One region of the Streptomyces sp. NPDC048590 genome, then DNA from elsewhere that is predicted to be linked to it. Evidence: riboswitches for the same ligand, from Rfam matches in the RefSeq annotation. Region 1 holds a riboswitch; the other holds the start of a gene.

Region 1 (7,202 bases):
ACTGGTTGACTTCCCAGCCCCAGCGCTTGAGGTAGGCACGGAGGATCCGCGCCTTCTGGTCGTCGTCGGCGATCTCGACGGCGGTGAACGTGCGGACCTTCCGGCCCACTCTCAGCTCTCCGCCACCGGCCACACGCATGTTGCGCACCCACTGGGAGTGGCCTCGTGCGGAGACGAGGTACTGCGCGCCGTCGTGACGGTGGGGGTTGACCGGGATGCGCTGCATCCTGCCGCTCTTGCGGCCCCGGACCGACATCTCGGCCGATCCCAGCAGGCTGATGCCCCGGCGGGCGAGCCAGCCGATGACCATGTTCATCCGCTGGGCGGAGGTGTTCGCGCGGAGGTAGTACGGCTGCTGTGTCATGGCTGGCTCCCGCCTATTCGGAGAGCGGTGCTCTCGCTTGAGATCAGTGTGCAGCGGAGCGGTGTTCGAAAGCAAGAGCACCGCTCTCTTTTTTGTGCGGTGCTCTGCTCTCGTGGCAGACTGGTGCCATGAGCACCATTCGAGGAGCAAGAGAGCGTGCCCGCATCGAAGTGACCGCGGCGATCAAGGACGAGGCCAGGAAGCAGCTCGCGGCGGACGGCGCCGCGAAGCTCTCCCTGCGCGCGGTCGCCCGGGAGCTGGGCATGGTGTCCTCCGCGCTCTATCGGTACTTCCCGAGCCGCGACGAGCTGCTGACCGCTCTCATCGTCGACGCCTACGACGCGATCGGCGAGGCCGCGGAGTCGGCCCGCGCCGGGCGCGCCGTACCCGTGGATTCCCCTGCCGCCCGCTGGACCGAGGTTGCCTGCGCCGTACGGAGCTGGGCGCTCGGGCACCCGCACGAGTACGCGCTCATCTACGGCTCGCCTGTACCCGGGTACACAGCCCCGCAGGACACCGTCGGTCCCGCGTCCCGTGTGGGTCAGGTCCTCATCGGACTTCTGCGTGACGCACACCATGACCGGGGTCTCGCGCTGCCACCGCTCGACGGCGCCCTGCGGCCGGAGGCCACGCGTATGGCCGCCGATCTCGCCCCCGACCTGCCGCCCGAGGTCGTGGCCGCCCTGGTGTCGGCCTGGGCTCAGCTCTTCGGGCTGATCTCCTTCGAGCTGTTCGGTCAGTTCAACCGGGTCGTCGAGGAGCGGGAGTTGCTCTTTCGCCATGCCGCCCGTGAACTCGGCCGGTCGGTGGGCCTGCTGCCGTCGGACGGGTCCCCCTCGGGAACGGGTGCCACGAGTACCTGAGAGCGCGCGGACGGCGAATGCCCGGGGAGCAGTCACCCGCGGAGGCCTCTGCGGCAACCGGCAACCCCACCCGCGGAGACGACCTGTGTGTGCCGACCGGACGCGGTGAACGCCGCATCGGGCACCCGCCGGCGCTTCGGCCGGTGCGCGTTTCCCGTCGTCTCCGTATGCCGAGCGGGCCCGGCGTACGGAGACGACGGGCGAGGAGGCCGGGACACGCTCCGTACGCGCACCGAGCACGTACGCGCAACCGCCCGGAACCCCTCCTCGGTGCGGGCCTGACCGGGATCAGACGACGGCCGAGTGGCTCTCCCAGAGCGCGGCGAGTCCGGGGTCTCCGGAGATGCTCACGGACGAGAGCGGCCGACGGTTCCAGAGCGCCAGGTAGAGATCCTCCGCCGTACCGCTCAGCGTGCAGTCGGCCGGGGTGGTCTCGCCGTCCGCTCCGCGGACCGTGCGCGGAGGGCCGTCCGACAAGGCCACGGTCCACACGGTTTCCGTGTCGACGGCCCGGACCCGGAGGGTGCGGGGTGCGGCCGTGCGCACCCGGCTCTTGGCGCGGGCGTGGAAACCGGTCAGCAACTCGTCGATGCCGTCCGCCGCATGGGCGGGTGACACGGCCGTCGGGCGGCCTCCCCTGGCCGACTCGGCGTCCACCCTGTGGATCCTCGTCTCGTGGGCCTGACGGCGGGTCCAGAAGGCGAGGGGTGACGGAGCCGGAAGGAAGGCCCAGCAGTCGAGGGAGGCCGGCGCGGCGCCGAGGGTCTCGACCAGCGCGAGATGACCCTCGGCGAAGTGGTCGAGCAGTGCCTCACCGTCCAGGTCGGGCTCAGGGCCCATCGGGCGGGGGGTCCGATGGGCCTCGGCGACGAACGCGGTCGCCCAGCGATGCACCACGCAGGTGTGCCGCACGAGATCGCGGACGAGCCAGCCGGGGCACGTCGGGACGGTGGCCGCGAGCCCGGCTTCACGGGCGGCGGAAGCGAGCGCTGCGCCTTCCGCGATCAGGGCGGTCAGGTGCTCCTGGGTATCCACGCGGGCGATTGTGCCAGAGCGGGATCACCGGATTCCAGGGTGAGTTGGACGGCTCCGTCCGGGGTGCGCGGCAGCCGGGCGAGCCCCTCCCCGGCCCGGCACGCGGCCCCGCCGGACCGACCACACCGCGACCTGACCGGTCCCGGTCCCCCCGGTCCGGGGCCCAACCACCGGCAAGGAAGCGGCCGGTGCTCCCCTTCGTCTGCCGGCCCGCCCGCCCGACCGGCGCCCCCCGGACTCCCCTGCGCCCGCCCGACCGGGCCCCTGTCTCCCGCCCGCCCACCCGCCGGCCCGGTCTCCCGCTCAGAGATCTTCCTCGCCACATTCCGGCCACCCCGCCGACCGAGGCCGGAAGGCCTTCCGGCTATCCTGACCGGCGAACCGGACACGGGGTGCCCCACGAGGGGCTGAGAACACACCCGTCGAACCTGAACCAGCTAGCACTGGCGGAGGGATGTCTTCCATGGCCTTGCCGTACGCGCAGAACGACCCTGCGACCCCGGAGCGGGAAGCTCCGTACTCGCGGACCGCCTTCGGCGGCCGCATGCCCGCCGCCCCCGGTGATCTGCGGATCGAGACGCACGGGATAGCCCCCGTCCCCGCGGACCGGCGGTACGGCCGACCCGGTCGGCTCTTCACCGTCTGGTTCGCCCCCAACCTGACCATGACCGGGGTCTTCACCGGAACCGTAGGCGTCGCACTGGGCCTGGACTTCACCACCGCGCTCGTCGCGGTCGTCCTCGGAACCCTCGTCGGGGCGGCGCCCACGGCTTACCTCGGAACCTGGGGAAGCCGCACCGGAGTCGGTCAACTGCCGCTTGCACGGCTGGCGTTCGGCCCCGGAGTCGTGCTGCCCGGAGCGTTGCAGTGGCTGTCCTCGATCGCTTGGGACGCCCTGATCGGCCTGTTCGGCGGCGACGCGCTGGCCCAACTGTGCGGCTGGCCGTTCTGGCTGGGAGTCCTGGTCGTGATGGCCGCTCAGGGCGCTCTCGGAGTGCTGGGGTACGAGGCGATCCACCGGCTCCAGACGGTGATGACGTTCGCCCTCGCCCTCGCCTTCGCCGTGCTGGCGGTCAAGCTGACGGACGGTGTCCACCCCGCCGCCTCCGGTGCCGCGCACGGCGCCGACCGGGCGGGCGCATTCGTCCTGACGTTCACGATCGCGCTGAGCCTGTCGCTGTCGTGGGCTCCGTACGCGAGCGACTTCAGCCGCTACCTGCCTGCCGGTACCTCCCGGCCGCGCATGTTCTGGTACACGCTGCTGGGCATCAGCGTCTCCTTCGTGGCCGTCCAGACGCTCGGCCTGTGGGGTGCTTCCGTCTTCACCGATCAGACGGCGCGGGGGATCGACACCCTTCTTGGCGGCGGCGCCCTCGGGGCGTTCGGCCTGCTCGCCGTGGTGCTCGCCGCCCTGTGCAGCAACGCCATGAACGACTACAGCGGTTCCCTCGCGCTGCAGACGATCGGGGTGCGCCTGCCGCGCCCCGTCGGCGCCGCCCTCGCCGCGGCGCTCGGGTTCCCGCTGGTGCTGTGGATGCACGCGGCCGACACCACGGCCCGGTTCCAGAACGTGCTGCTCCTGGTCGGCTACTGGATCCCCGGCTTCGTCGCCGTCGTGGCGGTCGACTGGGCGGCGAGGGCCAGAGCCCGTCGGGGAGCCCCGATCGACCTCGCCGCCGAGAGCGCACGCGAGCGGCCATGGTGGCCGGCGCTCGTCGCCTTCGTCGCCGCCTTCGCCGTGGCCGTGCCGTTCATGAGCACCGGCCTGTACGTCGGCCCGGTGGCGGAGGCCCTGCACGGCGCGGACCTCGCCTACGGCGTGGCCTTCCTGACGGCTCTGGTGCTCTACGCCCCGCTGCGGCTGCGGCGGCGCCCCTGACCGGCGGCCGGTCGCCACGCCGGGGCACCGGTCACCCGGGCCGCGGGCGCCGACCGGCTGCCGTCTCCGGTCGCTTCCGTTCTCCGCGTGTACGGCCGGGTTTCATGAATCCGCTTCCACCGGGCCTCCGAAGAGCGCTGTCCTTGGGATGATTCCGCTGTCCCCCCACGCCCAGGAGGCCTCTCCCATGACAGAACTCGACCGTCGCAGGTTCCTGCGGATCGCCGGAGGGACCGCGGCCCTCACGATGCTGAACGAGAGCATCGCGAGGGCCGCCGCTATTCCCGCGCGGGGCACCACCGGCACGATCCAGGACATCGAGCATGTCGTCGTGCTGATGCAGGAGAACCGTTCCTTCGACCACTACTTCGGCGCGATGAAGGGGGTGCGGGGCTTCGGGGACCCGAGGCCCGTGCTCCAGGACAACGGCAGGTCCGTCTTCCACCAGTCCGACGGGACGAAGGACGTACTGCCCTTCAACCCGCAGGTGGACGACCTCGGGATGCAGTTCCTCGAAGGGCTGGACCACGACTGGGCCGGTGGCCACCGGGCGTACAACAGCGGCAAGTACGACAAGTGGGTCCCGGCCAAGACGGCCACCACCATGTCGCACATGACGCGGAACGACATCCCGTTCCATTACGCCCTCGCCGACGCCTTCACCGTGTGCGACGCCTACCACTGCTCCTTCATCGGAGCCACCGACCCCAACCGCTACTACCTCTGGTCGGGGTACACCGGCAACGACGGAACGGGCGGTGGTCCGGTCCTCGGCAACCAGGAGGCCGGCTACGGCTGGAAGACCTACCCCGAGCGACTGGAGTCGTCCGGAGTCTCGTGGAAGGTCTACCAGGACGTCGGTGACGGTCTGGACGCCGCAGGGTCCTGGGGCTGGATCAGTGACGCCTTCCGGGGCAACTACGGCGACAACTCACTCCTGTACTTCAACAACTACCGCAACGCCCGGCCCGGCAGTGCCCTGTACGAGAAGGCCCGAACCGGGACCGACGTCAAGGCCGGCGGCACGTACTTCGACCGCCTGCGCGCGGACGTGGCCGCCGGAACCCTGCCCGAGGTGTCCTGGATAGCCGCTCCCGAGGCCTTCAGCGAACACGCCAACTGGCCCACGAACTTCGGCGCCTGGTACATCTCCCAGGTCCTGGACGCCCTGACGTCGAACCCGGCGGTCTGGGCGAGGACCGCACTCTTCCTCACCTACGACGAGAACGACGGCTTCTTCGACCACGTGGTCCCGCCGTACCCGCCGGCCTCGTCCGCCTGGGGCCTGTCCACGGCCGACGTCTCGAAGGACCTGTATCCGGGCGGCACGAGTTACGCGGCGGGTCCGTACGGTCTCGGACCCCGGGTGCCGATGATCGTGGTCTCTCCATGGAGCAAGGGCGGGTTCGTCTGCTCCGAGACCTTCGACCACACCTCTGTCATCCGCTTCCTGGAGAAGCGCTTCGGTGTGCGCGAGCCGAACATCTCGCCGTGGCGCCGCGCGATCTGCGGGGACCTCACCTCGGCCTTCGACTTCGCACGCGCGGACAGCGCTCCCGCCGCTCTTCCCTCCACGGCCGGATACGCACCGCCGGACAAGAACCGCCACCCCTCCTACCACCCGACCCCGCCGGCCGAGGGAAGCCTCCCGCGGCAGGAGCCCGGCTCCAAGCCCACCCGGCCGCTGGGATACAGCCCCTACGTGGATGGGCGGGCCACAGTGTCCACCGGCAAGTTCACCCTCACCTTCTCCAGCGGCCCCACCCTGGGCGCGCACTTCCACAGCACTTCCGGAAACCGTACGGACGGTCCCTGGCCCTACAGCGTCGAGGCAGGCAAGACCCTCTCGGACACCTGGAGCACCAGCGCTTCGACCGGCAATCGCGTCGACCTCTCGGTCTGGGGCCCGAACGGTTTCCTGCGCACCTGGCGGGGCCCGGCGGCGAAGGCCGGGCCCGAGGTCACCGCCCGCCACATCACCGCGGACGGCAACCTGAGGCTCAACATGACCAACTCCGCGCCGGTCGCGGTGCATCTCACCGTGACCAACGCCTACGGCGGAGCCGCACAGACCTTCAAGGTGAACCCCGGCGCGACCGTCTCCCACACGTTCGATCTGCGCAAGACGGCTCGCTGGTACGACGTCGAGGTCCGCTCCGACTCCGACACGGGCTTCCTGCGCCGCTTCGCCGGTCACGTGGAGACCGGCGCACCCGGCGTCTCCGACCCGGCGATCAGGACCGCCTGACGCGGCTTCGGACGCCCCGGCTGCCGTCCCGGCGGACCGGACGGTCCGCCGGGACGGCAGCCGGATCCGGCGAGACGGTGAGCGCGACACGGTCCACGCCGCTCGCGCCTCGCCCGGTCCGCGCTTTCCACCGTCCTCCGGAGGCCGGATGTGCCTGCGGATCACTGCTCGACCAGTCAGGCGCGGGCGGTGTTGCGTGCGGCGCCGCCGAGGACCGCGGCCGTGGAGGCGAGCACCGCCAACGTGACGAGCGCGACCGGCAGCGATATCCAGTCGGCGAGGAACCCGATCACGGGCGGCCCCATGAGCAGGCCTCCGTAGCCGAGGGTCGAGGCCGCGGCGACGCCGCTCGGACCGGCCAGCGCGCCCGCCCGTCCCACCGCGACAGGGAAGATGTTCGCGAGACCCAGACCGGCGACGGCGAAGCCGAGCAGGGCGAGCCACACCTCCGGTGCCAGCGCGCCGACCAGCATGCCGCCCGCTGCCGTCGCGCCACCCACCACGAGCGTCCGGGTCTGGCCGAAGCGCTCGAGGAGGGCCGTGCCGGAGAGCCGGCCGATGGCCATCATCAGTGCGAACAGGGAGTACCCGGAGGCCGCGAGGCCGGGAGCGGCGCCCAGGTCCTGGCTGAGGTGCAGGGCACCCCATTCGGCCAGGGCACCCTCGCCGTACGCCGTGCACAGTGCGATGACGCCGAAGAGGACCACGATCCTGCGGGTGCCGGCGTCCATCCGCCCGGGCCGCTCGGCGGCGACCGTGACCGGCTGCCCCGCCGGCGTGGCGGGTGGCCGCCCACCACGCAGCAGTTGGGGT
Region 2 (7,202 bases), on a different contig from region 1:
GTGATCCTTCCCGCCACCTCACGCCACGACGTCTGGTCGAACGTCGCGCTCGACGGAACGGTCGTCGTCGACCCCTCCGACCAGGACCCGGTGGTCACCGAACTCGTGCGACAGGGGCTGCCCGTCGTCTCCGACGGACGTCCGGCCGGCTCGCTCCCGGTCACCGCCTGGGTCGACAACGACCACCGGGCCGCCGTGCTCGACCTCCTGGACCACCTCGCCGCCGCGGGAGCCCGCCGCATCGGGCTGCTGACCGGCACCACCACCGACACGTACACCCGGCTCTCCACGTCCGCCTACCTCCACTGGTGCGAGCGGGTCGGCCAGGATCCGGTCTACGAGTCCTACCCGGCCCACGACCCCTGCGCGGGCGCGGTCGCGGCCGACCGCCTCCTGGCGCGCCCCGACCGCCCGGACGCCGTCTACGGTCTCTTCGACCCCAACGGGACCGATCTGCTCGCGGCCGCGCGCCGCTACGGCCTCAGGGTCCCCGAGGACCTCCTGCTGGTCTGCTGCAGCGAATCCACCGTGTACGCGTCGACGGAGCCCCCCATCACGACGCTCTCGCTGAAGCCCCGCAGAATCGGCACAGCGGTCGTCCAGCTCCTCATCGACGCCATCGAAGGGGTCGAGCACGACGGCCCGGTGGAGCGGGTGATACCGACGGAACTCATCGTCCGGACCTCGTCGCAGCGGCGTCCGCCGCGCACCACGGTCAGTCCACCGAGATCCCCCGCCGGGGACTGATCGGATTATTCCGGATCAAACGGCCGACGAACCAGGAGCGCGCACGGATTCACCACCCCTGGTGCATCACACAGCACGATCCGCATTCCTATGATGGGCGCACGACACCGCGGACCACCACTACCAGGCAGGGCCCGTCAGGTGTACGGAGGCGCGACGGTGGTGGAGGGGTCGATGACTCAGGGGGCCGGTCAGGAACCCGTGGTGCGGACAGCGACGTTGCGCGACTTCCGCGTACCGCCCTACGCACAGGTGCCCGTGGAGGGACGCTTGCCGCACCCCGGCAACGCCACGGTCGGCGACGAGGTCCCGGAGGGGTACACGCCCACCGAGCGCGACCTGCCGGTGATCAACCGGGGTGACACGGTCCAGGTGCATGCCGTTCCGGAGGCCGGGCCGGCCTCCGGGGCCGGGCGGGGTCCGCTGTACGTCGTGGGCGACGTCCACGGCTATCTGGACGAGCTCCTGGCAGCCCTGCACGCCCAGGGCCTGGTGGACACCGAAGGCCGCTGGTCGGCGGGGAACGCACGGCTCTGGTTCCTCGGCGACTTCACCGACCGCGGCCCCGACGGCATCGGCGTCATCGACCTCGTCATGCGCCTCTCCGCCGAGGCCGCCGCGGCGGGCGGGTACTGCAAGGCCCTCATGGGCAACCACGAACTGCTGCTGCTCGGCGCGAAGCGGTTCGGCGACACCCCGGTGAACTCCGGGGCCGGAACCGCCACCTTCCAGGCCGCCTGGCTGCTCAACGGCGGCCAGAAGTCGGACATGGAGCGGCTTCAGGACGTCCATCTCCAGTGGATGTCCCGGCTCGACGCGGTGGTCGAGGAGGACGGGCACCTGCTGATGCACTCCGACACCACGGCCTACCTCGACTACGGGTCCACCATCGAGGACGTCAACGACACCGTGCACGACATCCTCACCCGGAACGACGCCGACGAGTGCTGGGACCTCTTCCGCAAGCTCACCAAGCGGTTCGCCTTCCGTGACGAAGGCGGCGCCGAGGCCGTCCGCGAGCTGATGTCGACGTACGGCGGTCAGCGCGTCGTCCACGGCCACAGCCCCATCCCGTACCTGCTCGGGGAGGTCGGATCGGAGGACGGCGAGGAGGCCGCACGCCCCGTGGTGGACGGTCCGCACGTCTACGCGGACGGCCTGGCCATCGCGATGGACGGCGGGGTGACCATGGCCGGAACGCTTCTGGTCGTCCAACTGCCCCTGCATGCCTGACATCCTCCGGGGAAGACGCTTCATGACCTGACTCGGTCGACGGCTGGGCCTATTTCCGGAAACCCCCTGTCACCCTGTGCCGTAGGCGCTCTACCATCGGCCTATCAGTAGCAGGCTCTCCTCCGTTTCCGCCCGATCGCCCGGCTCGCTCGGCCGGTCAGGCCCTACGGAGCATCGGGGGATGCACATGAAAAGCGCTCCGCACCTGCTGGCCGAGGACCGCCCGGAGTACGAGCGGATCCTCGCCGACGCGCTGCGTCATGCTCATGAACGACCGGATCTGGACGGCGTGGGCGACCGTCTCAACACGGAACAGCTGCGGACGATGGCGCTGAACGCCACACCCCTGATCACCGCGGCCGCCGCCACCGAGTACGACCACTACGTGAAGGTGCGCGGCGAACTGCGCGGCCCGGACACCGCCGACGCGCACGAGTCCGTCCTCGACCCGGGCACGGACGTGACCAGCCCCGCGGGAGCCGGAACGCTCGCGGTGATCACCGTGCTGGCGCCACTGCTCGCGGGCACCGCCGCGCTGATATTCCTGCTGATCGGCTACCCCCTGAAGGCCCTCAGCCCCGCCCCTGCCTTCGCCGGGACCATGGTCGCCGCAGGATGGTTCTTCGCCGCCGTCGCCGCCGCCGCGATCCTGGCCGCCGCGATCGGCCTCCTCCTCACCGCCCTGCGCAACGGCGCCACCGCGCTGCCGGCCGTGGACGAGGAGGAGGAGCTGCCGGAGGACGTCGCGCGCGCACGTGAGGCCTGGCGCCACGCCCTGCTGGAGCGCGGCATCCTGCCCTTCCTGCGCGACGCGCTGGACGACCCGACCGCGGGGCCCGCCTCACGGACCCCGCACCGTTCGGCGAACCGGATCCCGAAGATCGGCTACAGCAGACCCGACTTCTCCGGGCCGGAGGACGGCCCCGCGGCCGGCCCTCGGCCCACCTTCACCAGCCCCGACTTCACCAGCCCCGACTTCGGCGGTCCCGAGCACCAGCCGGAGTGACCGACGGCGTCCGCGTGCGGGACCGAGGGTCCGCGTGCGGGGGCCGAGGGGGACGGCACCGGCTGCCGCTCCGGCTCCCTGCCGGAACGGCACCCGCGTGACCTGCCGGAACGCCGGATGTGGTCAGTCCGCGATCGGCAAATAGACCCGGTTGCCCGCCGCGGCGAACTCCCTCGACTTCTCAGCCATTCCCGCCTCGATCTCGGCCTGCTCGTCCCCGTGTTCCCGCCTGATGTCGTGCGAGATCTTCATCGAGCAGAACTTCGGCCCGCACATCGAGCAGAAGTGCGCCGTCTTGGCGGGCTCCGCCGGCAGGGTCTCGTCGTGGAACTCCCGGGCGGTGTCCGGATCGAGCGCCAGGTTGAACTGGTCCTCCCAGCGGAACTCGAACCGGGCGTCGGACAGGGCGTCGTCCCATTCCTGCGCCCCCGGATGCCCCTTGGCGAGGTCTGCCGCATGCGCGGCGATCTTGTACGTGATGACACCGGTCTTCACGTCGTCGCGGTTCGGGAGCCCGAGGTGCTCCTTCGGCGTGACGTAGCAGAGCATCGCCGTACCCCACCACGCGATCATGGCCGCGCCGATCCCGGACGTGATGTGGTCGTACGCGGGAGCGACGTCGGTGGTCAGCGGACCCAGTGTGTAGAACGGCGCCTCCTCGCAGATCTCCTGCTGGAGGTCGATGTTCTCCTTGATCTTGTGCATCGGGACGTGCCCCGGGCCCTCGATCATCGTCTGGACACCGAACCGCTTGGCCACGGAGTTCAGTTCACCGAGCGTACGGAGTTCGGCGAACTGCGCCTCGTCGTTGGCGTCGGCGATCGAGCCGGGGCGCAGGCCGTCGCCAAGCGAGTACGTCACGTCGTAGGCGGCGAGGATCTCGCAGAGCTCATCGAAGTGCTCGTAGAGGAAGGACTCCTTGTGGTGCGCCAGGCACCAGGCCGCCATGATGGAGCCGCCACGGGAGACGATGCCGGTCTTGCGGCGGGCCGTGAGCGGGACGTACGGCAGCCGGACCCCGGCGTGCACCGTCATGTAGTCGACGCCCTGCTCGGCCTGCTCGATGACCGTGTCCTTGTAGATCTCCCAGGTCAGCTCCTCCGCCCGGCCGTCGACCTTCTCCAGGGCCTGGTAGAGGGGGACGGTGCCGATCGGCACGGGAGAGTTGCGCAGTACCCATTCGCGGGTGGTGTGGATGTTCCGCCCGGTGGACAGGTCCATGACCGTGTCGGCGCCCCACTTGGTCGCCCAGGTCATCTTGTCCACCTCCTCCTCGATGGACGAGGTGACCGCGGAGTTCCCGATGTTGGCGTTGACCTTCACCAGGAATCGCTTCCCGATGATCATCGGCTCGATCTCGGGGTGGTTGACGTTGGCGGGCAGGACGGCGCGCCCCGCGGCGATCTCCTCCCGCACGACCGCGGGCTCCACACTCTCCCGGATCGCGACGTACTCCATCTCCGGGGTGATCTCCCCCCGCCGCGCGTAGGCGAGTTGTGTGACGGGCCGGCCGTCGCGGCTCCTGCGCGGCTGCCGGGGACGGCCCGGGAAGACCGCGTCGAGGTTGCGCAGACCGCCGCGGGGAGACGTGTGCTTGACTCCGTCGTCCTCGGGACGGGCGGGGCGGCCCGCGTACTCCTCGGTGTCCCCGCGGGCGATGATCCAGTTCTCCCGGAGCGGGGCCAGTCCGCGGCGTACGTCGGTGTCGGTGGTGGGGTCGGTGTACGGCCCGGACGTGTCGTAGAGCGTCACGTCCTTGCCGTTGGTGAGGTGCACCTGACGGACCGGCACCCGGAGGTCAGGGCGTGAGCCCTGGACGTAACCCTTGTGCCAGCCGATGGACTTCCCGGCCCCGTCGCTCCCGGTGTCCACGGAGCCGACCGTGCTCTCCGTGTCCGCCGTGAGCGGTGCGTTCCGCTTCGAGGCAGGCGTGCGTGCGTCCGCTGTGGTCATGAGACCTTCTCCCTACGCCGGCATTACCCGGTAACAGGTTCGGCGGTCGGCGCAGCTTTCCCGTAGCCCCCGTAGGGATGTACGAAGGTCAGCGCCCTCTCAGCCCGGTGCTCCGAGCTCCCGCGTGTACAGATGTGGCTCCACGCTAACCCCCTTCGTGGCGTGGAGACCAGAGGGCCTCCACGGTTCTTGGGATGATCGGCGGGTGACGTCCCCCGGAAACACCCCCGAGCCGCACGGCCACGCATCAGGCAGCACGCAGAGCCATGCACATGCCCATTCCCACACCCACGGCCCTGCGGCGCCCGTGTCGAAACACCTGCGCAAGGTGATCGCCGCCGTGCTGATCCCCTTCGCCGCTGCGGTTCTGGTCGGTCTGGTGGCGTTCTGGCCCGGCGGCGCCCCTCCGCACGAGCGCACGGGCGTCGGTTTCGACCGGCAGACCCAGGACGGCCGGGTGACGAAGGTCGTGCAGGTGGACTGCGCGGACGTCAACGCCTCGCAGGTGCCTGCCACCGGCGACACCTCCACCCCGTCCGGAAGAGAGGCGGTGAACGAGCAGGAGGGACAGTGCAAGAAGGCCACCGTCGAGGTGACGTCCGGCGACGACAAGGGCCGTACCTTCGTCGAGGTCATCCAGCCCGATGCCCCCCGCCAGCTGCACGAGGGGCAGGGAGTGGTGGTCGCCTACGCGCCCGACGCGCCCCGCGACCTGCAGTACTCGGTGACGGATGTGGACCGCAGCCTCCCGATGGCACTGCTCGCCGGGATCTTCGCGGTCTCCGTCGTGGTGGTGGGCAGGATGCGGGGTCTGATGGCGCTGATCGCGCTCGCCGTGTCCTTCATGGTGCTGACCCTCTTCATCCTGCCCGCGATTCTGCAGGGCTCGAATCCGCTGGTCGTCGCGGTGATCGGGGCGAGCGCCATCATGCTCATCGCTCTGTACACCTGCCACGGGCTGACGGCCCGTACCTCCGTGGCCGTGGTCGGGACACTCATCTCACTGCTGCTGATCGGCCTGTTGGGCTCCCTGTTCATCGGGTGGGCGAGCCTCACCGGCAACACGGATGACAACACCGGCCTGATCCACGGGCTTTATCCCGACATCGACATGAGCGGACTCCTGCTGGCCGGTGTGATCATCGGATCTCTCGGTGTGCTGGACGATGTCACGGTCACCCAGACCTCCGCCGTATGGGAACTCCACCAGGCCGACCCGACGATGGGGGCGCGCCGGCTCTACCGCGCGGGCATCCGGATCGGGCGCGACCACATCGCCTCGGTCGTGAACACGCTCGTGCTCGCCTACGCGGGCGCTGCGCTTCCCCTGCTGCTGCTCTTCTCCATCGCCCAGAGCAGTGTGGGCACGGTGGCCAACAGCGAACTGGTCGCAGAGGAGATCGTACGGACCCTGGTCGGGTCGATCGGGCTGGTCGCCTCGGTACCGGTGACGACGGCGCTCGCGGCCCTGGTGGTCTCCGCGGACCGCTCGGGGCCCGGTGCGGAAGCCGGAACTCCCGCACCCGCGCGGACCGGGCGAGGCCGACGCCGCAAGGCGTGAGACAGGGCCTCGTACGCGTGGCCGTGAGCCGGCACACCCGGATCTCGGCCATGAAGCGGCGGCGTTCCGTGTTCGGCCGGCCCTTCTTCCTCAGCCGGCGTTCTGTTCCTTGGCGAGGATGCGGCCCAGCGCCTCTTCGAGACTGCCGTCGAAGTCACCCAGCGTGTGCTCCTGCCCCAGTGGCACCAGCTTGTCCGTCCTGTCGAGGAAGGCCACGAGCGGTGCCGTACCGGCCCTGAACAGTGCGCGGTCCGCACCGACCTGAAGACGGATGTGCACATCGGACAGCCCTTCGGGCTCGGTCGGACCGATGTGCACATCACCGTCACCGCTGGGGCTGTTGAGACCGTCGAGCAGCAGCTCACGGCCGAATGCCCAGGTGACGGGGGCGTCACCGGGCAGGTGGAAGGTCATCCGGATCGCATAAGGATCACTGACCTCGTACCGGAGCTCCACCGGAATACGGAAGGAGAGCTCCTCGGAGACGAGGAAGCTCATCATGACCTCTGCCTGAACCGACTCGCGCATCGTTCAACCCCGCAGTAGATGAAACTGGCCAGGAATGATCCCCCATGGCCCTATTGACGCCATCGTGGTGCACGCGATAGCAGATCACAAGGAGTGATTTTTCAGATACTGATAGAGAACACGAACGAGCGCAAGAGAGTGGTTACTTCGCAGCGTAGTTGTTCGACTGCGGGG

The links. A riboswitch is a leader RNA that binds a small molecule or an ion and turns the genes downstream of it on or off. The one in region 1 is predicted to bind thiamine pyrophosphate.
Region 2: linked by a shared signal. The riboswitch ahead of thiC (phosphomethylpyrimidine synthase ThiC) and the one ahead of ACGFNN_RS06360 (purine-cytosine permease family protein) in region 1 are both predicted to bind thiamine pyrophosphate.

The regions. Positions count from the first base shown of each region.
Region 1 is NZ_JBICWC010000002.1:452,478-459,679, forward strand. It holds gene ACGFNN_RS06345 (nitroreductase family deazaflavin-dependent oxidoreductase) at 1-364, opposite strand, end outside; gene ACGFNN_RS06350 (TetR/AcrR family transcriptional regulator) at 493-1,227, shown strand; gene ACGFNN_RS06355 (maleylpyruvate isomerase family mycothiol-dependent enzyme) at 1,516-2,262, opposite strand; TPP riboswitch at 2,641-2,734, shown strand; gene ACGFNN_RS06360 (purine-cytosine permease family protein) at 2,726-4,141, shown strand; gene ACGFNN_RS06365 (phosphocholine-specific phospholipase C) at 4,329-6,389, shown strand; gene ACGFNN_RS06370 (MFS transporter) at 6,566-7,202, opposite strand, start outside.
Region 2 is NZ_JBICWC010000006.1:63,723-70,924, forward strand. It holds gene ACGFNN_RS18735 (LacI family DNA-binding transcriptional regulator) at 1-747, shown strand, start outside; gene ACGFNN_RS18740 (metallophosphoesterase) at 907-1,980, shown strand; gene ACGFNN_RS18745 (hypothetical protein) at 2,162-2,986, shown strand; gene thiC (phosphomethylpyrimidine synthase ThiC) at 3,110-4,939, opposite strand; TPP riboswitch at 4,932-5,073, opposite strand; gene ACGFNN_RS18755 (YibE/F family protein) at 5,145-6,500, shown strand; gene ACGFNN_RS18760 (SsgA family sporulation/cell division regulator) at 6,591-7,028, opposite strand; gene ACGFNN_RS18765 (IclR family transcriptional regulator) at 7,130-7,202, opposite strand, start outside.